Regions from separate parts of the Planococcus beijingensis genome, predicted to be linked through region 2. Evidence: riboswitches for the same ligand, from Rfam matches in the RefSeq annotation. Region 2 holds a riboswitch; the other holds the start of a gene.

Region 1 (14,979 bases), 990 kb from region 2:
CCGATGGATAGGTATAGTTGCCGGTCCGTTCGATTTGTGCGACTTCATACATAGCAAGCGCCACGTTCCTTGCTTCGACAGGTTTATATTTCTTCATTTTCCCTTTCAACAATTTGCTGATGGCTGGGCTTAAGACAGTTGCGGCTTTTTCGCCTAAGCGGAATTCCTGGCGATCGCCGAGCAGCAAAGAAGGCTGGAAAATATGAAGTGCCGTCAAGCCTGTTTTCTTCAAACGCACTTGGAGTTGTCCTTTGGTGCGGCTATAGAAGACTTTTGACTCCGCGTCCGCCCCTAAAGCCGTAATGATCAAAAAGTTCTTTACCTGCTGCGACTTTGCCAATTCAGCCATCCTTAGCGGATATTCGTAATCGACTTTTTTGAATGCACTTTGTGATCCCGCTTTTTTGATTGTGGTACCGAGGCAGCAATAAACATCGTCTACATCAAAGTGATTGGCATAATTGTCCAGTTTGTCGAAATCTGTGACCACCTGTTCGAGTTTTTCATGTGCCATGTCCAATGGGCGGCGAACCAGAACTTTTACCTCTTTGTAATGAGGGCTGTTTAAAAGGATATGGAGCAATTCGTTGCCGACCAGTCCGCTTGCACCTGCCAGTAAAGCAGTTTTGTTAGTCATAGTGAACGACTCCTTTTTCGATATGTTCTTTCTGTTAGAACTTACTATACCCCAATTTGCACGGAATTGTCTTTTTGCTTTTATTCTTTGGCTGAAGCAGTACAATAAGAGTAAGATCGAAGGGGAGGAAGAAGCGCATGAAACCAGTGATCGTCGCTGAAAAACCAAGCCAGGCTAAAGCCTATGCCGAAGCGTTCAAAAGCGTGAAACGCGATGGCTATATTGAAGTCGCTCCCGATGCGATTTTTCCGGAAGGCGCCTATATCACTTGGGGAATCGGACACCTTGTGGAACTGAAAGAACCGAAGGCCTATGATCCGAAATGGGGCAGATGGTCGCTGGCCGCGTTGCCGATTTTGCCGGACACTTACCAATTCCAGGTGGCAAGAGGCAAAGCGCAGCAATTCGGCATCATCAAAAAATTGATTTTTCAAACCGATACGGTCATCAACGCTTGTGATGTTGACCGGGAAGGATCCAATATATTCTATAGCATTTACTACCAGACGGGTGCAAAAAATAAAAAGATCAAACGTTTATGGATCAACTCCCTCGAAGTGGATGAAGTGCGGAAAGGCTTCCAGGAATTGCGCGACAATCGGCAGGACTTATTATTGTACCAGGAAGCCAAAGCGCGCCAGATCAGCGATTGGCTGGTGGGAATGAACGGATCCCGCCTGTATTCCTTATTGCTTCAGGAAAAAGGAATACGCGAGGTATTTGCGATTGGGCGTGTCCAGACGCCGACTGTCTTTCTGATTTATCAGCGGGAAAAGGAAATTGAAGCATTCGTGCCGGAGCCTTTCTATGAAATTGAAGGTGTATTCGATGCGGAAAAAGGCCGCTACAAAGGCAAGGCGAAGTTGCGGGCCAAGGAACGGAAAGAAGCGGAAGAGCTCTTGGCTAAACATGAGATTGCCGCAAAAGAGGAAGGCATCGTAACGCAGGTGAAAACTACGGAAAAGCGTACCCCACCGCCACAGCTTCATTCCTTATCGACATTGCAGGCAACAGCCAACCGTAAATGGAAATACAGCCCTGCGAAAGTTTTATCTGTCATGCAGGGCCTGTACGAAAAGAAACTTGTCAGCTACCCAAGAACCGATACCCAGCACATTACACCGGGCGAGTTCAGCTATTTGGCAGGCCAAGTTGAAAAGTATCAGAAGCTGATTGAAATGCCTTTTCCGATCGCCTCGAAAGCACCGAAAAAGCGTTTTGTGGACAGTTCCAAAGTACAGGAGCATTATGCTATCATTCCGACAAAAACCATACCGACAGCCAGAAAATTGGAAGGGTTGGCGAAAGACGAACGCAATCTGTATGAAGAGGTCTTGCGGACGACGTTGGCGATGTTCCATAAAGAGTACCGCTATGCTGAAACCAAAGTGACAACAGACGTCAAGGGGTTGACCTTTTTCACAACCGGCAAAACCGAGCTCGAAAAAGGGTGGAAAGAGCTTTTCCCTCCTGCCAAAGAAGCAAAAGCGGAACCGTCTTTGCCGGAACTGCGGGAGCAGGAACGGGTAAAAAGCAAAGTTGACATAAAAGAAGGCATGACGATTCCGCCAAAGCCTTATACCGAAGGCCAATTGATCGCCATGATGAAAACCTGCGGAAAGCTTGTCGAGGATGTGGAAGACACCGAGATCCTTAAAGAAATTGAAGGGCTTGGAACAGAAGCCACAAGAAGTGGAATCATTGAGACGATCAAGCGGCATGAATATATTTCGGTTTCTAAAAATATCGTTTCGATTACAGACAAAGGCCGAATCCTATGCCAGTCCATCGAAGGGAATCTATTGTCCAGTCCGTCGATGACTGCAAAATGGGAGACGTATTTAAAGAAAATAGGAAGAGGCGAAGGTTCGGCTGAAGTTTTCCTGGCTACCATCGGCAAATTTATCCAGAAGCTGCTTGATGAGGTACCGGGGCAAATGCAGAAAAACGGGTTGCCGGCACAGCTGGCGACGCCGAACGCCAAAGACGAAATTGCCCCTTGTCCAAGATGCAAGACAGGCATGATCGTCTCGAGAAGAGGCTCTTACAACTGCACTGAACACGCCAATGGCTGCAAGCAATCGTTTCCAGCAATTTTCTTGAAAAAACGATTGACCGCTAAACAAATTGAATACCTATGCACAAGAGGCAAGACGCCGGTCATTAAAGGTTTTGTTTCAAAAAATGGCAAAAAGTTCAACGCCAAACTGGTGTTGGAAGACGGTAAATTGAAAATGGAGTTTTAAGTGGGCAAGCGGATTTGCGAAGGGGCCAAAAGCCTGATTGGTTGCAAAGGTTCTAGTCTTTCTTTGATAATGAAAGTGAAGATAAAGCACAATGTCCAGAGGAAAGGGAGTTTCGCATGAAGTATAATTTCGATGAAATCGTCAACAGAAGAGGCACTTACTCCATGAAGTGGGATGGAGGAGAGCTGATCAAACAATTCGGGCTTACAGAAAGATATGACGAAGACACCATTCCGTTGTTCACTGCCGATATGGATTTGCCGGTTCCCCAGCCATTGGTGGAAGCATTGCATAAAACGGTGGATCACCGAATCTACGGGTATTCCGTGTTTCCGGATGAATATTTTGAGGCTATCCAATCCTGGCTGCAAAAGCGGCATGGCTGGAAAGTCGAAAAAGAGCAAATCGTCTATAGCCCAGGAACGGTGCATGCATTGAATATTGCGGTTAAGGCATTCACGAATGTGGAAGACGGCATCATCATCCAGCGTCCTGTTTATCCTCCGTTTACCTCAGTGATTGAAGGAAATGGCCGAAAAGTAGTCAATAACGCATTGAAACAAGATGCTGATGGCTATTATTCCATCGATTTTGAGGATTTTGAAGCTAAAGCAAAGGATGACCAAACGACAATGTTCATTCTCTGCAATCCGCATAATCCGACAGGCCGGCTGTTTAATGAAGAAGAGTTGAAAAAAATGGCGGCCATCTGCCATGAAAATAATGTATTGATTGTAGCGGATGAAATCCACGGAGACTTGCTGCGCCGTGGCAAGGAATTTATTCCGATGGCAAAAACAGCTGACCATACGGACCATATCATCACCTGTACCGCCATCAATAAAACATTCAATGTAGCGGGACTGCACTGCACCAACGTCATTATTTCCGATGAAGAGCTGCGGACTAAATTCGCTACTGAAATGGGCATGCAATTGGCGTCTCCATTCGCCATCTCCGCTTTGATTGCGGTTTATAACGAAGGTGAAGATTGGCTTGAGCAGTTGAAAGACTATGTCGATGGGACAATGGCATATATCAAGGAGTTTTTAGCTGAAAAGATGCCTGAAGTGAAAGTGGCCATTCCGGAAGGCACGTACATCATGTGGCTGGATTTCAGCGGCTACGGTATTTCAGCGAAAGATATCCACGACCGCATCTACAATAAAGCCAATGTTTTATTGGAAGACGGCAGTATGTTTGGTGAAGAAGGGGAATTCTATCAACGAATCTGTACGCCTTCCCCGCGGCCGCTCATTCAAGAAGCATTGGAAAGAATCGCTAAAGAATTCGAAGACCTATCCGGAAAAGGCAACAAATAAAACGAATTTCTGAATTTACACGCAATTGAATATGCTGATAACTTTACCTTGGATAAGAAGCCTAGTATAATAAAAACACTTGGAAAACAAATAGTGTTTCCGACTTTGCACACAATTTCTCTGCCCATTCTATTGCTTACTTACACATTTGGTAATTTCATATGATGGTTAAATATTTCAGACAATAGAGCTGATATAAAAGCCGAAAAGAATCCTTTGAAAAAGGGGGTTCTTTTCGGCTTTTTCTATTTCTGAAAAAGAAAGGAATGAATGGTATGTATTATTTCATTGACCATAAGAAAAAGCAGATTCACCAACGGCAATTTGCCGGCGATCGTTGTGGTTTCGTAGAAACACCTGTGGAAAAAAGAGAATTTACGGATGAGGTCGAATATATTGAGCAGCTGGAAGAAAAAAACTCTTATGAATTTTGCCCCTATTGCCAATCAGCTCAAACCATCAGCAGCTAGAAATAATTTTTAGAGAGCCAAAGTTGCTGTGCCAGCTGGTCAGGCTCCTTATAAAAAAAGACTATAGACAGCTCGAACCCTTCGAGTTTGCCTCTAGTCAGCAAAGCCGGCTGGACAGCTGGCTTTTTTTATTTAGGCGTTTCCAGCAACAGCACAATATACCCTTTATAGGTTATGAAATTCCAGTCAAGGAATACCTCCATAATGGGTTGCCCTAAGATGGCTTCAATCTGGGTCTGCAAAATCAATCGGCGTTCCAACGGCCGCTTAACCAATTTCAATTCTTCAATAAAGCCGCCTTTGATCAGCTCTTTTTCGATTTCCACAAAAATTCCCGAGCGCTCAATCAATAATGTTCGGTTATTCAGCCAATACAGTTCAGTGGACTCAGGTGTTTTTTGTGCTTTGCGGCTGGCTTCCATGACTTCCTCACGAATATTCTCCACTTGAATGTCCGAATCCCATTCAAAATCAGCTGCAGGCGTCTTATCAGGCATAATCGCCAAAATCATGCCTGTTTGATCATCTAAATTCCAGTCTGCATAGACATCTTCAATATCGATTTTGCCGATCTTCCATAATTCCAATTTGATATCGGCGACCAGTTGGTTCATCAGAAGGTCACGTGTTTCCAACACTCTTCGGTGCTCTTGCTGCTTCATTAGGATTTTTTCAGTGGGAGCCAAAAATCCACGAAGATGTATGGTAATAAAAGGAGGCTTGACTGTTACGAAGACCGATGTTGGGCCTTTTCCGAAATGGTCACGCAGTAAAGTGGAAATATAACTGCCGACTTCAGTGTGGATTGTTTTTTCATTGGGCATAATCTGCTCTCCTTTTATCCGTAAGTAGGCCGAGTTGGCCACTGGCGGCTAATTGGCTTTATTATACGGGATTCGTCAGATTTATTAAAGAAATCGGATAGCGATAGTGGAATTACGCTGAATTTGTTTGCGAGATGAGCTGATATGAAGGGTTTAGATTTATTGGTCTTATTGGCTCATGATTTTGGTTTTCTTATTGCGGTGATTGTTTTAGGCCTACAGAATAAGGGTATTATTTGGAAAAAGCTGAAATCTATACTTATGAGTTTTCAAAAAGCCGATTTAATGAGAAAGGAGAATTCCATGCCTTCAACTACAGTCAAAACCACTGACTACACAAAGGAGAAAAACCGAAGAGTCCATGCCAAAAGAAACGTTTGGTCAGGCTTCCTGTTTGGAGTCGGGTTGGTGGCTTTCATTGATGAAACGGTCTTTCATCAATTACTGCATTGGCATCATTTTTACGATAAGTCTACAAGCGATGCAGGATTGGTATCAGATGGTTTTTTTCACGCCTTCAGCTGGTTTGCGACCGTAGCTTCCTTATTTCTCCTTGCTGATCTTCAGCGCCGCAAAGCCTGGTGGCCCAAGCGCTGGCTAGGAGGAATGCTGATGGGTGCTGGAGCCTTTCAGCTTTATGACGGTATTGTCCACCACAAATTATTGGAGCTCCATCAAATTCGCTATGGGGTGGAGTTGCTGCCCTATGACCTTGTATGGAATATAACAGCAGTAGTCATACTGGCCTTAGGGATATTTTTGCTTTATAGAACACCCAATACGCCAGTAAAGTCGAATGGCAGCAGAGAATAGAGTCGACGCAATGAATGGATAGGATAAAGAAGCGCTTCACATGAAGGAACTCGATGTGAAACGCATTTTTTATTTTTCATATTTGCCTTTTAAAGGAACGAATAACACTTCGTTCAGTAGCGTTGTGTGGATTTTGCCCTGGTCATCTTTTTCAATCAACCGCAATTCCTGGCTGAAAGAACTTCCGACAGGAATGACCATTTTCCCGCCGATTTCCAATTGTTCCAGGAGCTCTTTTGGCACTTCTGCAGCGGCAGCTGTCACCATAATCCGGTCATAGGGAGCGAACTCTTTCCAACCTTCACTGCCATCCCCCAATTTAAAATGGATATTTTGGAAGTTCAATTGAGCCAACCGTTCTTTTGCGCGAGCATGCAGTTCTTCGATTCGTTCGATGGTATAGACGGATTCTGAGAAAGCGGCAAGCAGAGCAGTTTGAAAACCTGACCCTGTGCCCAGCTCTAAAACTTTCTGTTCTGGATGAAGATCAAGCGCCAGCGTCATTTCGAGAACCAGGGACGGCTGTGAAATCGTTTGTTCAAATCCAATAGGCAGGGCTTGGTCAAATACGGCCAGGTCTTTATTGGAGTCCATGAAAAAGCTGCGGTCCATTTGCTTAAAGTAAGAAATGATTTCCTTTCTTTGGCTTTTCATCGCGTATCCCTGCTTTCTTTTGCTATTGTTTTCTTATTTGAGTACGTATGCCATGCATTTTCGAATAGGTCTTGTTACATTGATTTTAAAGGATGTAACTAACGACTGTATAGTATTTGCTCTGTGCTTTCTTGCGCAGCGGCAGAAGAACCAGAAAGGTGGGTGCTCAGCCAATGAACATTGAAACAATCGAAAAAGGCCTTTATCAAAACGGGGGACAGCTGGAGCTGGCCACTTTTGGAATGGGTTGTTTCTGGGGGCCGGAAGCCCGATTCGGCAGTATGCCTGGAGTTATACGCACCCGTGTCGGTTTTGCAGGCGGCCACACAGACTCGCCGACATACCGGGAAATGGGTGACCATACGGAAACCGTCCAAATTGAATTTGATCCTTCCATCATCAGCTATACAGAGGTACTTAAAGAATTTTGGCAAAACCATTACCCGAATAGGGACAATTATAAAGGAAGACAGTATATTTCATTGCTTCATTACCATACAGAACAGCAGCACAAACTAATTGCCGAAGCCAAAAAAGAAATGGAAGGTCAGTTGAGGGAGACGGTCGAGACGGAAATTTCACCTTTTACTGAGTTCACCACAGCTGAAGAACGCCATCAAAAATATTATTTGAAACGATATCCCAAGGCTTTGGAACAATTGTCAGGGCTGTATCAGGACCAAGAACTGCTGAGGGATTCAACTTTTGCCGCACGGCTGAACGGTTTTGTGAAAGGTTACGGAACAAAAAAAGGTGTAATCGAAGAGCTGGAAAAATGGAACATCGGAAGAGCCGAGAAGCTGTTTTTAATCGATCTCTTTTCAAAGATGAAGTGGTAAGCCGAAAAGGGAGTTCATGCCCCAGCTCTGTCTGACAAGTCAGGAGGGATATGATGGACTTGCTGCCGACAGATTATATGGAGATTGTGACCCGTTTGCTGGCTGCAGCTTTTTTTAGTGGCTTGATTGGCATTGAAAGGGAAGCGAAAAACCAGCCAGCGGGACTTCGGACACATTTATTGGTCGGGATTGGTTCATGTCTGATGATGATTTTGTCGATAACCGGCTTCGATTCCTTTCTCAACAGCGACAACAGTGCAATCCGTTTTGACCCTGCCCGGATTCCTTCCTATGTCATCAGTGGCATCGGTTTCCTGGGAGCGGGCACCATCATCGTCCATCGGGGCTCTGTCAGAGGGCTGACGACTGCTGCTTCTGTCTGGGTAGCATCGGGCATTGGATTGACCATTGGCGCAGGAATGTACTATTCAGCAGTGCTGGCCACGGTTATTGTCTTACTGACTTTGTATGTCCTGTATCATATCGAAAACAAGTTTTTTAAAAATCGGCTGCAGAAGAATGTTGCGGTAACAGCTGAAGATCGGGAAAACCTGTTTTCAGAGTTGGTTGCCGTTTTTGAAGAATCAAAAATGGATATCCATGAATTCCAGATTGAAAATGCCGTATCATATGGCGGTAACAACTTTTCTACCTATAATTTCACAGTCAGCGAAAGCAAAATCAGCAATGAAATCAATTTAGTCAAGAAATTGCAGGAAATTGATGGAGTAACCAAGATCATGATGTAGAATAAAAGGAAAAGACCGAACGATTACCAGCTTCGGTTTTTTCGTGTTTCCACTAAAAACTAACATCAGCAAACGGAATTCATCATGAAAAGTTGTTTTATCAATACGAATATGAGGAGAAAAAACATGGACCAAACAACAATGCTTTTGGCTTTACTGCCGATATTTGTCATTCAAATCGGCTTGATGATTTTTGCTTTAGTGGATTTAATCAAAAACCCAAATCCAAACGGTCCAAAATGGATGTGGGGCATCATTATTGTCGTCGTTAATATTATTGGACCTATTGTGTACTTTGTTGTTGGGAGGAGAAATTATTGAGCTTAATGGAAGTCAACAATCTAACGAAGCAGTATGGACAGGAACTTGCAGTGGAAAATCTTTCTTTCGGGTTGGAAAAAGGTACAGCGACGGCTTTGATTGGGCCCAATGGTGCAGGCAAGACGACAACGCTGTCCATGTTGGCAGATTTATTATCTCCTTCGAGCGGTACAATCAGTTTGGCCGATGGTCTGACAGTCGGCTTTCTGCCACAGTATCCGCAATTTTTCCCGTGGCTGACAGCGCTGGAATTCACTGAGATGGCTGCCAGATTAAGTGGAGTCGATACAAAGAAAGCAAAGCTGCAGGCAATGCGTACATTGGAATTTGTCGGGCTTGAAGGAGCCTTGCGCAAAAATATCGGTGCTTTTTCCGGCGGGATGAAACAGCGATTGGGCTTGGCACAAGCGATTGTCCATGAGCCTAAACTTCTTTTGTTGGATGAACCGATTTCAGCACTTGATCCCACCGGCCGCCGGGAAATCATGGATTTACTGAAATCACTGCAGCAAGACACGACGATTTTGTATTCTACCCACATTTTGAACGATGCAGAAGAAATGACAGATCAGCTGCTGTTTATGAAAGACGGGCGCTTAATCGAACATGGATCATTGGACGAAGTCAAAAGCCGGCATGCCAATCCCCGCATCCGGATCCGGTTTCACAATCCTGCCGAGGCTGTGAAGTTTGCGGGGGAACATCCTTGGAAAACGCACGTTTCAGCAAATTCTGTTTATCTCTCTGTCGATGAAGAAGGTCCCGGCATGCAACAGGTGCTCTACACTTTATCTTCAGAAAAGCAGGACATCTTAGGAGTGGAATTTCAAACTGCTTCTTTGGAAGAAATCTTTTTGAAGGTTGTTGCTGGCCAATGAAACAGTTCGGTATTTTATTGCAAAAAGAATGGCGAGAAAACGTGCGGAATTATAAAATTTTCTGGATCCCTTGTGTTTTTATTCTGCTGGGTATCACTGAGCCTGTCGTGAATTACTTTATGCCTCAGATTTTAGAGGCATCCGGAGGTTTGCCGGAAGGGGCGGTATTTGAATTTCCCACCCCATCTCCTGATCAGATTTTAATGGCTGTCATGGAACAATTCCAAACAATCGGTATAGTTGTGCTGATTTTGGCTTATATGGGAACAATCGCTGGGGAGCGGAAAAGTGGAACAGCGACTTTGCTGTACGTCCGTCCCCTGTCTTTTCTTTCCTACTTTTTGAGTAAATGGACGATGGCAGCGGCCATTTCTCTAATCAGTCTGTGGCTTGGATTTTTAGCAGGGTATTACTATACGTTATTGTTTTTTGAAGAGCTTGAATTTAGCGCTCTTCTTCAAATGATGGGATCCTACAGCATCTGGATTTTGCTGATTCTTACACTTACACTGGCTGCCAGCGCTATTTTTCCAAATGGTGGACTTGCAGCGGCTGCAGCATTTGCGGTATACCTGCTCGTTCAGTTGGCCGATGGATTGCTAGGAGCAAATTGGGCGACTTCCCCGATGAAACTGCCTGGATATGCAGCAGCTTGGTTAACCGGAAATCCCCGTCTCAGCGAATTTGTTGGAGCGATTGGGCTTGCTGTACTGGCCATTATAGGATTGATTGTTTTAGGCAGTTGGGCTGCTTGGAAAAATAAAGCGAAAACCAAAGTTTGATCAGCTGCTTCACGCGCACAAGTGGACGCCGGTACTGAAAAGATGCGACAATGGAGAGCGCGTATCTTTTATGGGGATTTCCATTCCTATGCAATACTTATAAAAGTTACTGAACTTCGGAAATTTGAAGTTGCCGCACCGGAAAAAACGGGGGCATAAATAAGTCTGAAACGTGGATTATCAGGATCTGCCGTTAGTTAAGCCAGAGAAGAAAGAACAGATTAGTGGGCTGCGCAGACACAATCGACTTAAACAGAATCGAATAGAGGTTAAGTTTTATGAAGAAACTCGCAGTATTTTTACTGCTTATATTATTAGTATGGGGCTTATTTTGGGGCAGCAACCACTGGGTGCAAACAACAGAGTATACAGTAGCCTCCCCAGAACTGCCGCAAGCCTTTGATGGATCAAGAATTGTTCAGGTGTCGGATCTGCATGACGCCACATTCGGAAAAAATCAATCATCCTTGATTGAAAAGGTGAAGGCGGCCAATCCGGATGCCATCTTTTTGACTGGAGACCTTATTGACAGCAACCGCTACGACTTGGATTCCAGTCTAGTGTTAGTGGATGCCCTGATAGAAATGAGTGAAGTTTATTACGTTACGGGAAACCATGAAGTGGCCTCCAATAAAGTTGATGAAATTTTAGGGGCGCTTCAGGAACGTGGTGTGACAGTCTTGGAAAATGATTCGGTTGAATGGGTGAAAGACGGAGAGTCGGTCCAAATTGCAGGAATCGATGATCCATTGATGGTGCCGGACATTCATGAAGAAGAAGTTACAGGGCAAAGCCTAGCAAATGCTCGGCTTACAGAAGATTTCACACTTCTGCTGGCACATCGACCGGAATACCTGCCGATTTATGCCGAATACGGTGTGGATTTGGTCTTTTCCGGCCATGCCCATGGCGGCCAGGTCCGTATACCGGGGATTGGCGGCTTGATTGCACCAGGTCAAGGCTGGTTTCCGAAAGTGACGGAAGGTATCTTCGAAGTGGACCAATCGCAAATGGTTGTAAGCCGAGGGCTAGGCAATAGCACGTTTCCCGTGCGAATTTTCAATTTGCCGGAAATTGTTGTCGTGACATTGGAAAAAGGAAACAGCTAAAGTCGGCATATTGGATTTAGCGAACCCGTTATTCGGCTGTTTTTAAAATAGTGGATGAACAGCGAATGTAAATAAGGAGGCCGCTTCACGTGATTAAGAAAAGAGAAGTTACATTGCACCGCTATTCTTCAGGAGTTTCGATTGATTATGATTTGCCATCAGATCAATTGGAATTTACACGTCTGCCTAAGGAAATTGTAGAAAAAGATGCAAAAGACCGATCGAAACATTTCATCATCATAAAGGCACGTGGCGAAGACGCGGGTTTTTTTGAACTGGATGAATCAGAAGACCGAAAAAAGTATTCGGATAATCCGAAAGCCTTGTTGCTGAGAGGATTTTCGGTGAATCCTAAATTCCAAGGCAGAGGCATCGCTACAGGCTCCATTTATGCGCTTCCTGAATTTATGAAGACGGAATTTCCGGGCTTTGATGAAGTGGTACTAGGCGTCAATGCCCGTAATCTTCCGGCTCAACGCCTTTACCAAAAAGCCGGATTCAAAGATACAGGCAGACGGATTATGCGGACCAAAGGCGAACAGCATGTAATGTCCCTATATTTGAATGAAAAAGAGTGAAAGCAGAAATGCTTTCGCTCTTTTATTTTCAACTGGAAAATGCACGCCTTTCAGCTCCTTATCCGAAGTATAGGTGTTTATGCAAATTACAGCCTGGATTGAATGGCGATGAACAGGTAGGGCAGGTTGAAGCGCAGTCTAGATAGTCTTCGACCGACAGTTCATGTCCGCACGTTCCGCATAGGACCGCCTTTTCATCGAAACGGTCTTTGGGCCAAACCTCATGCTTGCCGCAACCTTCCGCTTGATGGCATTCAAAGCAGGGAAAGTATTCCTGGCAGCAAAAAAACTTAATGGCAATCCGGTCGATTGGAGAATGATAATGCGCACAGCGTGTTTCGGCATCGACTTTAATGCCTTTGACAATTTGGTGATGGGCCATGTTAAAACCATCCTTTCTACAGCATGATTTGCTCGTGATAAGGTTTCAGAAAACTATAGGTAATTTGGGTTTTTTGAAACAATTTACCGATTGGTACCGGTGGAATATGGCATATGAAAAGCAAACAGCACTGCTCCCAAAGACCAATTTCTTGTAATTTCTATAGTTCAGTTTCTTTCTATGCTACTATGAAAGGGACGAAACTACGAATCTAATTCTTCGGGGCAAGGTGAAATTCCTTACCGGCGGTGAGCAGGGAACTGCAAGTCCGTGACCCGGTTAAGCGAATGCAGGCATAGGCCACTATGTTTAAAGCGCTTAAGCGGTGGAGCTGGTGAAATTCCGGCACCGACAGTTACAGTCTGGATGGGAGAAGAATTCAGAGATCGGTTTCGTTATGTGCCTCTTCTTTTCAATCGTTTGAAATTGAAAGGAGGAATTTGTATGACCAAAATACCTGAACAGGGACCCGTCTCTGGAAATGCAACACACCGATCTTTAATGCTGCTCTTTTCCTCCGTGGAAACCGGGCTTTTTAAAGGTACCCAAAATTGTCGGGAAACCGGCCATCTTGTTAAAGAAGCAAGGCACATGCAAACAACCTTCAGCACCATCCTTTCCTCACCACCCATACGCCCCATGGTGGAAAGCACCCAACTACTTGTACGAAAACGAATTAAATCTGCTCCGGCGACCGGAATGGAGGAGTGTGCCTAAATGTTTACAGGTATAGTCGAAGAAGTCGGCCGCGTTGCGCAAGTCCGCGCAAAACCGCAGGCTATGGAACTGACGATTTTCTGTGTGTTGATTTTGGAGGATATGAAGCGTGGAGACAGTATTTCCATAAACGGAGTGTGTTTGACTGTTTCTTCCTTCGATTCTCAAACGTTCACAGTCGATGTCATTCCAGAAACGGTCAAATCTTCAACAATGATGGAATTAAAAACAGGAGCGCGCGTAAATCTAGAGCGTGCCATGCCAGCCACCGGCCGCTTTGGCGGCCATTTCGTCAGCGGCCATATCGATGGCGTCGGCGTAATCCGTTCAGTGAAGAAAGAAGCCAATGCTGTCACCAAAACAATTGAACTCGATCCTCACCTGATGAAATACATGATGCTCAAGGGCTCAATAGCGGTTGATGGAACTTCATTGACGATTTTTAAACTTGGCCACAATACGGTTGCCATTTCCCTCATCCCGACCACACGGGAGGATTCGTTATTAGGCGAAAAAGGCATTGGCGCTAAGGTCAATATTGAGTGTGATCTCTTGGCGAAGTATACCGAACGAGTTCAAACCGCAGAACCGAAAATCAGCAGAAGCTGGCTTGCGGAAAATGGATTTTAAAGGGAGATGCTGAAATGATGTTCTACACTGTAGAAAAAGCCGTCGAAGATTTAAAGGCTGGAAAAGCAGTTATTGTAATCGATGATGAAGACAGAGAAAATGAAGGCGATTTTATCGCATTGGCAGAGTTTGCTTCACCTGAGATTGTCAATTTGATGGCGACGGAAGGACGAGGATTAATTTGTGTCCCGATTGCCGGTTCCATCGCACAGCGATTGGAGTTTGGCTTGATGACTGATCAAAATACGGATGAATTCGGCACCGCCTTCACCATCAGCATTGACCATAGAGATACAACCACGGGTATCAGCGCTTTTGAGCGTTCCCACACCATCACCAGCCTAATCAAGCAAGAGGCGAAGGCTGCAGACTTTAAACGTCCGGGCCATATTTTTCCATTGATTGCGAAAGATGGCGGCGTGCTTGAACGGGCAGGCCATACGGAAGCGGCTGTCGATTTGGCGAAGCTTGCGGGATCTGCTCCGGCAGGGGTCATCTGCGAAATCATGAACCCAGACGGCACGATGGCACGTGTGGATGATTTGGAGAAAGTGGCAGAGCGGCTCAACCTTGGTATGTTGACAATCAAGGATTTGGTTGCGTATCAGCAGAAAAATCAGCATACAACAGCGTATTAATTCAGTAGAGGAGATGGAAAAATGACTGTTCATTTTGAAGGATATTTAAACGGTGAAGGGTTGCGGATCGGCATCGTGGTCGGACGCTTTAATGAATTTATCACCAGCAAACTATTGAGCGGAGCAGAAGACGCATTAAAACGCCATGGCGTTGGAGAAGATGACGTCTCGATCGCCTGGGTACCGGGAGCTTTTGAAATTCCACTGGTGGCCAAAAAGATGGCGATGAGCGGGAACTATGACGCCGTCATTACTCTCGGCACAGTCATCAGAGGTGCGACGCCTCATTTCGACTATGTCTGCAGCGAAGTGGCGAAAGGCGTATCTCGGGCCAGTGACCAAGCAAATATTCCGGTCATTTTTGGAGTCTTGACCACAGATTCCATTGAA
Region 2 (14,979 bases):
TGAGCTTCCGCCATTGCCTGAAGAAGCGGCAAATGACCTTGACGAGGATGCCGATTTGTTCATGACCAATTTTCAAGAAACCTTTAAAGAAGAAGTGAAAGTATAAACGTGTTTCCGGAAGACTGAGCAATTGACAGTCTTCTTTTCTTTTGAGCTAAGCACTTTCGCTTTTCGGGGAAATGTGACATAATTCCGAGAGGAACGAACGGCATATCGAGTTATTGTAAAAAATTTGCAGTACTTGGCTAGGCAAGGCCGAAAGTGGGTTCTTGCACTTTTCGGCTTGTCTGGCTTCAGCCTCCTTCATTCTTTTGAATGGGAAGGTGCGTACGCTTTTCGAAAAAAATACTAATGAGGTGAACTTATTTATGGAAAGATTACAGAAAGTACTTGCACATGCAGGCGTGGCATCACGACGTAAGTCGGAACAATTGATTTTGGACGGCAAAGTGAGGGTCAACGGAAAAACGGTGAAAGAATTAGGGGTGAAAGTTTCCAGTTCAGATAAGATTGAAGTGGAAGGCGTTCAGCTTGAAAAAGAGCAGAAAGTCTATTATTTATTGTATAAACCACGGGGCGTTATTTCTGCGGTTTCTGATGACAAAAACCGCAAAGTCGTTACCGATTTCTTTGGCGATATTGAAAAACGGATTTATCCGGTCGGACGATTGGATTATGATACATCTGGCTTGCTGATAATGACCAATGATGGGGAATTTGCCAACATGCTGACTCATCCGAAGTTTGAAATCGAGAAAACCTATGTAGCCCGTTTAAAAGGGATTCCCGAAAGAGAAGACCTGAAGAAATTGGAGCGCGGCATCAAGCTGGAAGACGGCATGACGGCCCCTGCTAAAGTGAAGTTTCTGTCAGGCGATAAAAAGACGGGCAAAGCCATTGTCCAGATCACCATACACGAAGGAAGAAACCGTCAGGTCAGAAGAATGTTTGAAGCGATCGGCTATCCTGTCCAGAAATTGAGCCGGGAACAATTTGCATTCCTGACATTGCACGGACTGAATGCAGGCGAATCACGCGAGCTGTCTGCCCATGAGGTGAAGTTGCTGCGTGTTATGGCTGAAACAGGCAAGCGCATCTAACGTTCACAAACCCTTCAAAAGTCGTGATTTTTGACAGTTTAAACTTTGCTATAATTGAGTTTGCATAATATCCCTCGAAGGAGGATCATGTATGGGCGAACAAGTAAAACAGAAGAAGAAGAACAAGAAACAAAAAAGAGCTGTGATGAGAACGGTCATCCTGGCGGTTTTAGTAGCCGCTATCGGTTACACCATCTACAATAGCGCTACAGCTAAAGATGTCACGCTGCTGGAAGTCGGAGATAAAGCACCCGACTTTGCCTTAGTGGATCTTGAAGGCAATGACCATAAATTATCGGATTATGAAGGCCAAGGAGTCTTTTTGAATTTCTGGGGTACATGGTGCAAGCCGTGTGCAAAAGAGATGCCAGCTATGGACCGGCAATACGAAGCTTTCTCTAATGACGGCGTTCAAGTGCTTGCAGTAAACATTGCTCAATCAGATTTTGAAGTCCAATCTTTCGCTGATCAATATGGTTTGTCTTTTCCAGTAGTGATTGACAAAACGAAAAGTGTGATGACGGCCTACAACATCAGGCCATTACCAACTACCGTGCTTGTGAATCCGGAAGGGAACATCGAGCGCATCATTACGGGTGAAATGACGGAACAGGATATTGCAGGGTTTATGGAAGAAATCAAACCTGAATAAGGAGATTTTTTGGATGGAAAATTTACAATGTCAATGTGGTCATACGAATCCGCCTGGTACGAAGCTTTGTGAGTCGTGCGGGCGGTCTTTGACTGAAAAAGAGCAAAACAGCAAACTTGTCGATATGCGTTACGAAGGAACGGCCAGAAGGTCACAAACTTACAATAAATCCATCATCGACAAAATTTGGAATTTCTTTTCAAGCGTAAAAGTAGGCGTCAGCATTATCGTTATCTTGCTTGTAGCTGCAGCAATCGGTACGATTCTTCCTCAACAGGCCTTTGTGCCAGCTAGCACAGAAGCGACAATCAAGGATTACTATGCCGACACATATGGCAGTGTAGGGCGTGTCTACCATTTCCTCGGATTTCATGACTTATACAGTTCTTACTGGTTTATCGCGTTGGTCGGGATGCTTGCTATCTCGCTCGTCATTGCCAGTCTAGACCGTTTTGTGCCTCTTTATAAATCATTGAAAAACCAACGTGTTCTACGCCATCCGAGCTTTATGGACAAGCAGCGGATTTACGCTGAAGGTCCGGGAGCGGAAGATACGCTGTTAAAAGCGGAAGCTAAATTAAAGGAATTGAAATACAATGTCCGCACAGACAAGAATGGATTGCTGGCTGAAAAAGGCCGCTTTTCCAGATGGGGCCCGTATGTGAATCATATCGGCTTGATCATCTTCCTTTTCGGCGTGATGTTGCGTATGGTTCCTGGTTTCTATATTGATGAAAGCCTATGGCTGCGTGAAGGCGAAACAAGAGCGATTCCTGAAGTGCCAGGCTATTATCTGGAAAGCAAAAACTTTGAGCTTGAGAACTACACGGGTGAAGGCGGAGAAGAAGTGTTCGGCGAAGCTCTTGATCGTGTTGGTACTGTAGCGAAAAACTACCAGACAGACGTCGTGCTGTATCAGAAAGCAGAAGATGCACTGCCTGGGGCCGCTGACAGCCAGGAAGTCGTTAAAGAATATCCGATCCGCGTCAATCAGCCATTGAAGTTTGATGGCTATGCCGTCTACCAGATGGATTACCGATTGGACGAGCTGAAAGCGATGAAATTTGCTTTCACCAACAAAGAAACGGAAGAATCCTTGGGCGAATTGACCATCGATTTGATCGACCCGGAAAAAACGTATGAACTTGAAAGTGGTGCAAAAGTTGAATTGCTTGGGTATTATCCGGACTTTTCAGGATTTGAAGGCGGAGAACCCCAAACGGCAACACCGCTGCCAAATAATCCGGGCTTTCTTGTAAAACTGACTACTCCTGAAACGCCTGAAGGAGAGACCAGTTTTATCACCATTCAAAATACGGTTGAGCCTTTAGGGGAAAATGATTACAAATTAACTTTCCAAAGCGTAGAAACACGTGATGTTTCGGGGCTAACCGTACGGAAAGACAGCACTTTGCCGATTCTTGGACTTGGCGGTTTAATCTTCATGATCGGTGTAGCGCAAGGCATGTACTTCAACCATCGCCGTTTCTGGATTCAACAGAAGGCTGATGGTACGATCTTACTGGCTGGCCATACCAATAAAAACTGGTTTGGCTTGAAGAAAGACCTTGATCAAGTTGTTGACTATGCATCATTGCCTGCTTACACAGACCAGCAAGATGAAATCGACAAAAAAGAGAAAGCGGAAAAGGAAGGTGAAGCATTGTCATGACGTTAGCTGAAATGAGTTCAAATCTATTATACGTTGCCTTTATTGCTTACCTTATTGCGACATTCGTCTTTGGCGGAGCAGTAAAAGGAAATAAACAAGGTACGTTCAAGTCTGAAAAACGATGGGGCATTGCCGCAATTACCATCACTTTGATCGGTTTTGCAGCCAATCTTGGTTACTTCTTCACACGTTGGGGCGCGACTGGACATGCTCCTCTCAGCAATATGTTCGAATTTACTACAGCATTCGGTATGACCTTGGTCGGTGGATTCATTATTTTGTATTTCCTATACAAAACACCGGTTCTTGGAATGATTGTATTGCCTGTCGCTTTATTGATTATCGCATTTGCAAGTATGTTTCCAAGTGAAGTCAGCCCGCTTATTCCGGCTCTTCAAACAAACTGGTTGGCGATCCACGTCAGTACAGTAGTGATTGCAGAAGGAATCCTGGCCATCAGTGCGGCTGCGGGTCTGATTTATCTATTGAAAGTTGTGGATCTTACAAAGAAATCAAAACAGCGTTTTTGGCTTGAAGCCATCATGTATTCATTGGTATTGGTAGTTGGCTTTGTAGTAGCCAGTTCGTTCTTCTCGTTGACCGGTTATGAAGCTGAATTCAACTATGTGGATAAGGAAGACAATGAAGCGGCTATTACCTATGCTATGCCTCCTGTCTTTGGTATGAACGAATACGTGGCGTTGACAGATGACGCCATGACGCCATTAGTTGAAACACCGGCAATGGTTCATGCCGGAAAATTGACGACAGTGTTCTGGTCAGTGCTGTTCGGTACCGTTATTTATTGGCTGATCCGCTTGATTTTCAGAAAGCGCATTGCCGGCATATTGAAACCGTTCGTCAAGAACGTCAATCTGCAATTGATGGATGAAATCAATTACCGCGCCATTATTATCGGCTTCCCGATCTTTACTTTGGGTGCTTTGATCTTTGCTATGATTTGGGCGCAAATCGCTTGGTCACGCTTCTGGGGCTGGGACCCGAAAGAAGTATGGGCATTGATCACTTGGTTGTTCTATGCCGCTTACTTGCATTTACGATTGGGCAAAGGCTGGCAGGGCGAGAAATCCGCCTGGTTGGCTGTGATCGGTTTTGCCATCATCATGTTCAATCTGGTCGCAGTAAACTTAATAATCGCGGGATTGCATTCCTACGCATAAAGCTGGATGAACAAATGGGCCTTTTCCGGAAACGGAAAAGGCCTTTTATTGATTGTTCGGGCTTAGACGTTGAGATATGGCGTGGGTTAGCGCTTTTCTTTATTTTTGACAGGGTTATCGTTACAATAGAAATTAACAGAAGAAAGTTGGAGGGGTTAGCATGTCTGAAGAGATAACGGTATTGGTAGTAGACGATGAAGAACGGATTCGGCGCTTGCTGAAAATGTATCTGGAGCGTGAAGGATATTTAGTGGAAGAAGCCGAAAATGGCTTACAGGCATTGGATATGGCAATGGAAAAAGATTATCATTGCATCCTTCTCGATCTGATGATGCCTGAAAAAGATGGCGTCGAAGTGGCAACTGAACTTCGCGAAACGAAAATGACCCCGATAATTATGCTTACCGCTAAAGGGGAAGAAGCTAACCGTGTAGAAGGCTTTGAATCTGGAGCGGATGATTATATCGTCAAGCCGTTCAGCCCGAGAGAAGTCGTGTTGCGTGTTAAAGCAATCTTGCGCAGATCATCGGCCTATTCTCCGGTTTCCAATTCCACCGTTTCAAAAGATTTGGTCGTCTTTCCACATCTGACCATCGATCACGATGCACATCGCGTAACAGCTGATGGTGTGGAAGTAAATTTGACGCCAAAAGAATACGAACTCTTATACTTTTTGGCGAAGGCGCCGGATAAAGTATTCGACCGGGAACATTTGCTGAAAGAAGTTTGGCATTACGACTTTTTCGGTGATTTGCGGACTGTCGATACGCATGTTAAGCGCTTGCGCGAAAAATTGAATCGTGTGTCTGAATCTGCAGCGAAAATGATTGTCACTGTATGGGGCGTCGGTTATAAATTCGAGGTTGGCAATGAATAGAATATGGAATAGTGTCGTCGGGAAGCTTTGGATTACGATCCTGCTTCTCGTTTCCTTTGTCCTTTTTATTGTGACAGTCCTGCTTTTGGAGTTTCTTGGGAACTATCACAGTGAAACAGTGGAAGAAGCACTGAACAGTGAAGCGAACATGATTGCCAACATTTTTAACGAACATGACGAAGTGGAAACTTCACTCGAGGTCATTAAAGATGTATTAGGTCCGGAGACCAATGCGGTTATCGCTGAGGAGCCTTATGAAAGCAGCTATTACATTCATGATGGGTTGAATGGCGATGACACGAGAGAAAAAATATTAAATGAACCGTCCTTCCAAAAAGTTTTTGAAACCAGTGAAACGGTCATGAAGGAAATGCTGTTGCCTTCATTGACAGAAGAAAATCGCCTTGAGTCCTATATTGTTCTGGCAAACCCTCTAAAGACCAGTGAAGAGCAGCATGGCGTAGTATTTATCTATCAATCCCTTGAAGTGATGGACCGAACAGCAGAGCGGACTACAAATATCGTCTTTCTGTCCGCATTTATCGCTCTAGTATTAACGACCTTTTTTGCGTTCTTTTTGTCGTCGCGGATTACGTCGCCGCTCCGTAAAATCCGGGAAGGCGCATTCGAATTGGCGAAAGGGAACTTCGATACTAAGGTCACAGCCTCTTCAAGTGATGAAATCGGCCAATTGGCTACTGCTTTTAATCAGATGGGCCGCCAGTTGAAGCATCATGTCGAAGTGATCAATCAGGAGAAGGAGCAATTATCCAGTATTTTGACATCCATGGCCGACATCGTCATCACTTTTAATCAGGATCGAACTATTCTTTTAAGCAATCCGCCAGCAGAAAAATTACTGCAGCAATGGATTTTTAAGAACGGGTCTTCTGAAGCGCAACCATTGCCTTCCGAAATGCTCCATATGCTTGACCATGTGTTGGATTTTGAAGAAGAAATCGAGGAAGAGCTTGAAATCGAAGGGGCTTATTATGCCATCAATTTCAGTCCTTTATACAGCGGCGCGTCTATTCGGGGAGCGGTTGCTGTCCTGCACAATATGACGGAACAGCATCGCTTGGAGAAGCTTAGAGAAGACTTTATCGCTAATGTATCGCATGAATTGCGGACACCGATTGCCATGCTCCAAGGCTATAGCGAAGCGATTCTCGATGATGTTGGTGCAACGGAAGAAGAACGTCGTGAAATGACGAAGATCATCTATGAAGAATCACAGCGGATGGGCCGTCTGGTTACCGATTTATTGAATTTGGCACGGATGGAATCGGGCCATATGCGCCTTTACAAAGAAATCGTTCAGCTGAATACTGCCATTGAAAGAATGACGCTTAAATTCTCCCAAATCGCTAAAGAAAATGACATTCAGTTGTTGTTTGAAACCGAGATTGATGATTGGGCGGCTTGTGATATGGATGAAGACCGGATTGAACAGGTCATGACCAATTTGATCGATAATGCAATTCGCCATACGCCTAAAGGAGGGCAAGTGGTGGTCCGTGTCGAAAATCAAGAAGAGTACGCCAAAATCTCGATCAACGATAATGGTGTAGGAATTTCAGAAAAAGATCTGGAATTCGTTTTTGAGCGATTCTATAAAGCGGATAAAGCCCGTACGCTCGGCAAGGGCGGTACAGGTCTGGGTCTTGCAATCGCCAGCAATATCATCCAGGCGCATGAAGGGAAAATCTATGCAGAAAGCAGAATGGGGCAAGGAACTTCATTTGTCTTTTTGCTGCCTTTGAAGAAAATGTAACTTTCTTTTAGGCTGGACGACTAATCCTAAGAACGGGGGGAGTAGAGTGAATGACTCCGTTTTTCATCGGTTATATGAAGAATACCATCAGGATGTTTTTCAGTTCCTGATTTATCTTGTGAAAAACAGGCACTTATCAGAAGACTTGATGCATGAAGTTTATATTCGTGTATTTCGTGCATATGACCGGTTTGAAGGGAAGAGTTCTGAGAAAACATGGCTTTTTTCGATTGCAAAAAATGTAGCAATCGATCATTTTCGGAAAACAGCTGTGCGAAAAAAACATTCCATGGAGTTTTTTGATTGGGAAACCCAGCAATTGGTGTCGACCGAAAGGATTCCTGAAGAAGTCTCCATGTTGAACGAAGATAAGATTTTACTCTATAAAACATTGGATACCTGCACAGGCGATCAGAAAATGGTGATCATCATGCGTTTTTTTCAGGATTTGTCGATAGCCGAAACGGCCGATATTTTAGGCTGGACGGAAGGCAAAGTAAAAACCACTCAACATCGTGCAATCAAAGCCTTGCGTGAAAAATTAATAGCCAAGGAAGGGGGAGATGAAAATGCCGAATAACAAATGGACCGATGATTCCATCGAAGATTTGTTGAAGGATTTCCCCGCAATAAAAGACCATCGGCCAAAAGAAGAAGTTTACAATCGGTTGGTTCAGAAAGAGAAAAGTCCAAAACGGCCGAAAAAATGGTTGCCTTTGCTGGCAGCTGCATTGGCGTTTATTACTATCGGCATTTTGGTTGCTGCAATCATCAATCACAATGGTATTGATTCTGCCCAAAACCCCAAAAATCCGGTCGAAGAACCTCAAGAACCTTCTGCTACCCAAGATGGTGCAGCAGAGGAAACAGGCGAGGTTCCTGAAGCGGAAGGAGCAGGAGGGTTTACCACAGCGCAGGTGGACGAGCCGTCACGGACTGCTGCCTATGAAGAACTGATCGGTGACCAAACACTGATGACGATCGGCCTCACTGAAAATGCATTTGTCGTGCCGGTATCGTTTTTGGTTCCTGAAGAACAGATAAATGCGGTTTTTGGAAATGCCGCTCCGTCTTCACTTGAGCTTTATCAGGAATTTGCAGATGACATCGATGAGACACTTCTCGGCTTTGACGAATACCATCCGTACGCTGGAAGCTTTGAAGAAACATCCATGGGTATTCGGCACCTATTGCCGCCTGACCATGCATACGACTTGGCTTCTGCAAGCATCGGTGTCTACTTCAATACCTTGGCAGCGACATTCCCGGATGCAAATGAAATTGAAATTGCCAATGAAGATGGATCGCCAGCAGAATTCGGTGAAATCGGTCCAGTAGAACCAATGAAACCTAAAGTGGAAAACCTCGCTTATTATTCTTATTCTGCTGCTAACGGTGAAGTTTACCTCGTTCCTGGATACGATATGCCGTTTGATACAGCAAATGACGCAATTGAGGCGTTGGCGAAAAATCCAAATGATTTTTATCAGGCAACCATACCAGTTGATACGGACTTTGAAATTACGGAAGCGGAAGGCATAATGCAAGTTGAATTTAAAGAGACAGTTGATTTGGACTCGCTAGATCAGCGGGAAGCGGTTCGGATGATTGAAAGTCTGGCCTTGACCGCTGCGGCTTTTGATAAAGAACTGGCTATAACGGGCGTTCAGCCGGAAAAGTGGAACAGCTTCGACTTTAGCCGACCTTTGCCGGTTCCGTTAGCGCCGAACTTGATGGACTGGCCGATACCTTAATAAAAGGAGCGTTGTAAAACAAATATGTTTACAACGCTTCTTTTTTATACTAAGATTAGGCCATAACAAAATATCGATTCATCTTCGGGGCAGGGTGCAATTCCCTACCGGCGGTAATTGAACTCTGTTCATAAGCCCGCGAGCCGTAAAACGCAGGATTTGGTGAGACTCCAAAGCCGACAGTATAGTCTGGATGGGAGAAGGTGAAGGTGCGGACGTTTGTCGTTTACATGTAGACGGAACGCTTATTAAGTGTGCCTTTTCTCCCTTAAGTGTTTGTTGCTTAAGGGTTTTTATATGTAAATGCAGTGTCCAAGCCTTTCTTCTGGTGAATCACGACAAGGAGAGAGGAATATGAAGAACAAGAAGTTGCAAACGATGATCGTAATTGGGATGTTGAGTAGTATTTCATTTATTTTAATGCTTTTCAACTTTCCGCTGCCAGCTTTACCTGCATTTTTGAAAGTTGATTTCAGTGACGTTCCTGCTTTGATCGCAGCCGTTACGATGGGGCCAGTTGCCGGAATATTAGTGGCATTTTTCAAAAATGTATTGGATTGGCTATTTGCTGGAAGCCCGACAGGCGTTCCCGTCGGCCATATGGCCAATTTTGTGACAAGCCTGCTATTCATCTTGCCGGTTTATGCCATCTACCACAAAGTAGCGACAAAGAAAGGCATGGCATTCGGATTGGCGATCGGTACATTATCGATGGCGATCGGGATGAGTGTATTGAATTACTTGGTCTTTCTGCCAATGTACACTTACTTCCTTAATATGCCAGCAGAAACAGGCAATGCCCTATTTGGCACCATCGTTTTAGGGATCCTACCATTCAATTTAATCAAAGGCGTACTTTTGACTGCGGTCGTTCTGTTGATGTTCAGCAGTATGCACACGTGGATCGAAAAGCAGCGTTCCTATTATTTATCATAGATAGAAAAGCGCAAGCAGCCGTTAAGCTCCGACAAGCGCTGAAAGCTTTACCGGGAAAGGTGTTCTTTGCCATACAGCTGGGTTGACTTATGACCCTAGGACCTGGGCCGCTGGAATGTGGCCATAAAAGAAAAGTGAAGCTGACATAACGCAATAAAAAGAAGGCGTTCGGGAGTATTTACTCCCGAACGCCTTTTCAATTTAAATCAGTCTTCGTATTTTAAAGGGTCGCCTTCGAATGATGAATCTGCAACTTTAATGGAGTCTGTTGGACATCCTTCAAATGCATCTTCCATGTCTTCCTCGAGTTCGTCTGGAACTTGTTCTGTCCCCATGTTATTATCTAAAATAACAAATGCGATTCCTTCGTCGTCATAATCATAAATATCAGGTGCCGCTGCACCACAAGCACCACAAGCGATACAAGTATCCTTGTCGACAATGGTATACTTAGCCATATTGTTTTCCTCTCCTTTATCTCCGAACAAGTTCAGTTATACTATCGTTTTTATTCTAAAGGTGTTTGAGTAGTTTTTCAACCCAAAACCGCTAGGGGGCGCAAGCTTGTTATTCACCGAACTGATTATGGCCATTATGAAAGCCGTCGACAGGCAGCGGACGCTCACTTCCCCATTCCATTTGATTAAAGGAAAGAAGTCCGGCCAGACCATCCAGGATATCGGTTATTTCAACCTATATCCCTATTTCGGCGTGTTACCTAAACTGGATAAGAAAGCCTATGACCAAGCGGTTCAGCGCTTGTTTATGGAGGGGTACTTACTGGAAAATGAACAGGTTATTGAACTGACTCCGAAAGCGCTGGATGCTGAGGTCGCTCCATCCCCGTTAAATGGCTGGAAATACCGTGGAAATGAGATTATTTTCTTTCAACGGTTGTCACTAATTGTTCAAACTTTGTCTAATACCAGCCAAGGCATTAAAATATTTGATCCCATTGTCAATAAGGAAGAAGTACAGGCATGGGTCAAAATGTATTTGAAGCGAATCGGATTTCGGGATTTAACAGTCGTACAAACGTTTAAAGAGCAACTATTGGCTACCTTAACCAATACGGAAATATCAGAAATACATAAAATGATCCTGATGGAGCGTTTATCAGGACATGAATTGAGTGGGTTAACATGGCAGCAGATCGCCGATTCCAAGGAGTTGGCGATTCTGGATGCCCAATTGATGTTCGTGGAAGCACTGCATGGATGGATGGCTGCCATTGAACACGCAAAACCATCCCTGCTCATTGGATTAATGGAAGGAATCATTCAGCAGTCTTCTTTGACAGAAACCGCTAAACGCACAGAAAAATTATTTGAAAGAGGATTTTCATTGGAACAAATAGCTTCCCTGCGGCAATTGAAAACCAGCACAATAGAAGATCACTTCGTGGAATTGGCGATGAACGATCCCTATTTCAATTTTACGCCGTTTGTAGATCCGCAGTTGTATGAAGCCATCATTGCTGAAAGCCGGCAACGAAAAACGAAAAGATTGCGTGATATCAAAGAGCATTTGCCTCAAGCCAGTTATTTTCAAATCCGTTTGGCTTTAGCCATTAGGGAGGAACAAGGATGAATCTAGAGAAATTATTGTATTCTGCCTACGGTTTTTCTTCATTCCGTCCAGGTCAACGGGAGATCATCGAGCAGGTATTGGCTGGAAAAGATGTCATTGCACTGCTGCCGACAGGAATGGGGAAATCCATCTGTTACCAGCTTCCAGCAAAGATTCTGCCTAACAGTGTATTGATTATTTCCCCATTATTGTCTTTAATGCAAGATCAAGTGGCGCAGTTGAAGAAGATGGGGGAAAAATCAGTAGTTGCCATCAATTCTTTTCTGAAGCCTGAGGACAAAGAAAAGGTATGGAGCAATCTCGGCTCCTATAAATTCATTTTTGTTTCACCGGAAATGCTGGTTCAGCCATATGTGAAACAAAAGCTTCAGCAAATACGAATTTCTTTACTGGTTGCTGATGAAGCCCATTGCATTTCTCAATGGGGATTTGATTTCCGGCCGGATTATTTGCGGATTTCAGAAATCCTGCCCGCTTTAAACTTTCCGCAAGTACTGGCATTGACGGCGACTGCTACAGATAAAGTAACGGAGGAAATAAGGGAATACTTATCCTTGAAAGAACCCTATATCTATAGGCATCCAATGGACAGGGAAAATATTGTCTATGATATCAAGAAATTCGATGACCAACGTGACAAGCTTGAATTTCTGAAGGGGTTTATTCGTAAGTTCAGCGGTCCGGGAATCATTTACGCAGGAACTAGAAAAAAGTCCCAAGAACTTTCTTCTCTTTTGGCAGAACAGGGAGTTTCTTCGGCATTTTACCATGGCGGTATGGAACATCAGGATCGTGTCTTTGTCCAACAGCAATTTCAAAACGGAGAGCTGCAGTGGATCTGCTCAACAAATGCTTTTGGCATGGGTGTCCATATACCGAATATCCGGCACGTCATCCACTTTCAATTGCCGACTTCGATAGAAGGTTATGTTCAAGAAGTGGGAAGGGCCGGACGGGACGGACAGCCGGCATTGGCTACCCTGCTTTATGCGCAAGGAGATGAAGCCTTGCTGGAAAGTTTGGTGATGGACGACTTGCCGACACAGCATGAAATCGAAGCTGTTTATCGAAACGGCACGGCTGCAACTCATTTAATCGACCAAGGAATCGTCCGGGAGACGGCTTTTCGGGTTGCTTCTTATTGGATCACCAAATTGCCATTGGAAGGCGTAAACAAGCAAATGGAGCTTCTGAGAAGAGGGAAATGGGAGCAGGCGGCAAAAATCCGTGAATTGCTGTCATTGGAAAGTTGTTTGCGGAGCTATATCATCAGCTGTTTTGATCAACAGCTTGCCGATAAGCCTTCGAATTGCTGTATCAACGATGGAATCGATTATGAAGTGTTTGCGGAATTTTTGCCTTCGGCAGAAAAGCAGCAACCGCTTGATTGGCAAGATCGATTGCGTGTAATATTACCTATATAAGATTCTCGTTAACTGTCATTTACAAATGAGTCTTTTTTCGTCATAATAGATATATTAGTACAGATAGGGGTCGTCATGAATGGGAAATAACAGTTATTATGAGTCGGTTGAAAAAAACCGGCAGGAAATATCGATAGACAAAAATTCTGCTTTGTCGAGAGCAGCTCAGCGGCAGGCACAAAAGCCTAGGCCAAACCCTAAAAAGAACAAAAGCCTATTGATGCCTGCGTTATTCTTTATTTTTATCTTAATACCCGTTACTTTACTGATTTATGTAGCTTTCTTATATGAACCCGATGATTCATTGACAGCTAAACCTGCAGAAAATGAAGTGAGTTTTGAGATGAATTCCCAACCATCCAATTCTGCTGTAGTGGCGGCCGAGGAAGAAGAAAAAGAAAAAGAAAAAGAAAAAGAAAAAGCGAAAAAAGCAGCTGAAGAAAAAGAGAAAGCTGCTGCAGAAAAAAAACAAGCTGAGAAAAAAGCTGCTGCAGAAGCCGATGCCGCTGAGAAAGCTGAAGCTGAAGCAAAGGCGAATGCTGAAGCTAAAGCAATAGCCGATGCACAGGCGAAGGAAAAAGCTGAAGCAGAGGCCAAAGCGAAGGCGGATGCAGAAGCGAAAGCCGTTGCTGAAGCTCAAGCGAAAAAAGAGGCAGAAGCGAAAGCCGCTGCTGAAGCCCAGACGAAAAAAGAAGCGGAAGCAAAAGCTGAAGCGGATAAAAAAGAAGAAGTGCCAAGCGCAAACGGCAAAACCTACGTGGTCCAGTCCAGTGAAACGCTTTACCGCATCGCCGTCAATAATTACGGTGCAGCAGGAGCCGCTGCGGCAGTCGAAAAGATCAAACAGGCTAATGGCTTGAGTTCAAACAGCATCAGCCCTGGCCAGACATTGATTCTGCCATAAGCAAATTCGGCTGATTAATAAACTTCCGAAAAGGGAATAGATGTTTATAGATTATAGAAGTGAGGCGAGCAGATGTTTGTAAAAAGCGTAATGGTCAAAAGAGAAAAATGCCATACTGTGCAGTTGGATGATTCCGTACAAGTAGGTTTTGAGTTGCTGGAAAAATACACAATTGATGCGTTGCCTGTAGTGGAGGGAACCGAGTACAAAGGGATTTTCACTTGGTATTATGCCTATCGCGCATTTTTCCATTCCGGAAAAACAAAAGAAGAGTTTGCCAAAACCACTAAGGTCCGTGACGTTATTGTAAATGAAGATGTGTATTTGAATATCAATGATGTTTATGAAAAAGCGTTGGTGGAATTGAATGATTTTCCGATCATCGCAGTTGTTGAAGACCATCAATTTTTGGGGATTGTAACCAGGTTTGATGTTGTCAATCAATTGCAAAGTGCTTTTGGCATGGACAGACCGGGCTATCGCATCACATTTACATCCGTAGAATCAGAAGGCCGTATCGGCCGCCTTGGTGAGATCATCGAAAAGTTCAAGGAATCGGTTGTTTCCCTTGTGACATTTGATGAGACCAATAAAATGGTTCGCCGCATTGTCCTGAAAATTGAAAAGAAAGACAACATTGACCGTTTTGTAAAAGAACTGGAGAAATCCGGCTTCCGCGTCTTGGATATCGCAGAAGATTAATTTTAAACTAAAGTGAAAAAGCATAAGCCTCGCTTATGTTTTTTTCGTTTTTTGGAAGGACGCATCCCCTGATGAAATATTTTATCCGATTAGCTCTAGCAGCTTTTGCGCTGCTTCTTTTTATGGTGCGAAGCGCATTTGCGGAAAAGCTGAATAAGCAAACTATCCATCTGGCTTCAGAAAAGCCATTTGATCCATTTCAACTTTTTTTCATAGCAGATATCCATAGACGAACCATTAAAGCTGATCTTATTGATTTTCCGGTCGATCTTATTGTCATCGGAGGCGATCTAGTGGAAAAGGGAGTGCCTTTGAAGCGAGTCGCTGAAAATATCAAAAACCTGACAGCTATCGCACCTGTTTATTTTGTATGGGGAAACAATGATCGGGAAGTGGATGAAACTTCACTCAGA

Evidence for each region. Region 2 has a riboswitch for FMN ahead of IRE19_RS04735 (ECF transporter S component). Riboswitches for the same ligand answer to the same signal wherever they lie in the genome.
Region 1: it holds a riboswitch for FMN, as region 2 does, so the genes downstream of both, IRE19_RS00140 (hypothetical protein) here and IRE19_RS04735 (ECF transporter S component) in region 2, are expected to answer to the same signal.

The regions. Positions count from the first base shown of each region.
Region 1 is NZ_JADHDZ010000001.1:7,432-22,410, forward strand. It holds gene IRE19_RS00065 (NAD(P)H-binding protein) at 1-637, opposite strand, end outside; gene IRE19_RS00070 (type IA DNA topoisomerase) at 775-2,883, shown strand; gene IRE19_RS00075 (MalY/PatB family protein) at 3,000-4,205, shown strand; gene IRE19_RS00080 (hypothetical protein) at 4,481-4,675, shown strand; gene IRE19_RS00085 (Na-translocating system protein MpsC family protein) at 4,804-5,499, opposite strand; gene IRE19_RS00090 (DUF2243 domain-containing protein) at 5,803-6,312, shown strand; gene IRE19_RS00095 (protein-L-isoaspartate(D-aspartate) O-methyltransferase) at 6,382-6,966, opposite strand; gene msrA (peptide-methionine (S)-S-oxide reductase MsrA) at 7,140-7,805, shown strand; gene IRE19_RS00105 (MgtC/SapB family protein) at 7,856-8,554, shown strand; gene IRE19_RS00110 (PLDc N-terminal domain-containing protein) at 8,681-8,875, shown strand; gene IRE19_RS00115 (ABC transporter ATP-binding protein) at 8,872-9,753, shown strand; gene IRE19_RS00120 (ABC transporter permease) at 9,750-10,535, shown strand; gene IRE19_RS00125 (metallophosphoesterase) at 10,814-11,644, shown strand; gene IRE19_RS00130 (GNAT family N-acetyltransferase) at 11,734-12,222, shown strand; gene IRE19_RS00135 (CHY zinc finger protein) at 12,281-12,604, opposite strand; FMN riboswitch at 12,816-12,986, shown strand; gene IRE19_RS00140 (hypothetical protein) at 13,049-13,321, shown strand; gene ribE (riboflavin synthase) at 13,322-13,951, shown strand; partial or broken gene ribB (3,4-dihydroxy-2-butanone-4-phosphate synthase) at 13,969-14,571, shown strand; gene ribH (6,7-dimethyl-8-ribityllumazine synthase) at 14,611-14,979, shown strand, end outside.
Region 2 is NZ_JADHDZ010000001.1:998,713-1,013,691, forward strand. It holds gene scpB (SMC-Scp complex subunit ScpB) at 1-106, shown strand, start outside; gene IRE19_RS04695 (pseudouridine synthase) at 369-1,100, shown strand; gene resA (thiol-disulfide oxidoreductase ResA) at 1,192-1,752, shown strand; gene IRE19_RS04705 (cytochrome c biogenesis ResB family protein) at 1,766-3,424, shown strand; gene ccsB (c-type cytochrome biogenesis protein CcsB) at 3,421-4,605, shown strand; gene IRE19_RS04715 (response regulator transcription factor) at 4,766-5,482, shown strand; gene IRE19_RS04720 (ATP-binding protein) at 5,475-7,256, shown strand; gene sigX (RNA polymerase sigma factor SigX) at 7,303-7,836, shown strand; gene IRE19_RS04730 (GerMN domain-containing protein) at 7,826-9,010, shown strand; FMN riboswitch at 9,087-9,219, shown strand; gene IRE19_RS04735 (ECF transporter S component) at 9,365-9,946, shown strand; gene IRE19_RS04740 (ferredoxin) at 10,153-10,404, opposite strand; gene IRE19_RS04745 (YpbB family protein) at 10,511-11,536, shown strand; gene IRE19_RS04750 (RecQ family ATP-dependent DNA helicase) at 11,533-12,960, shown strand; gene IRE19_RS04755 (LysM peptidoglycan-binding domain-containing protein) at 13,040-13,864, shown strand; gene IRE19_RS04760 (CBS domain-containing protein) at 13,937-14,566, shown strand; gene IRE19_RS04765 (metallophosphoesterase) at 14,638-14,979, shown strand, end outside.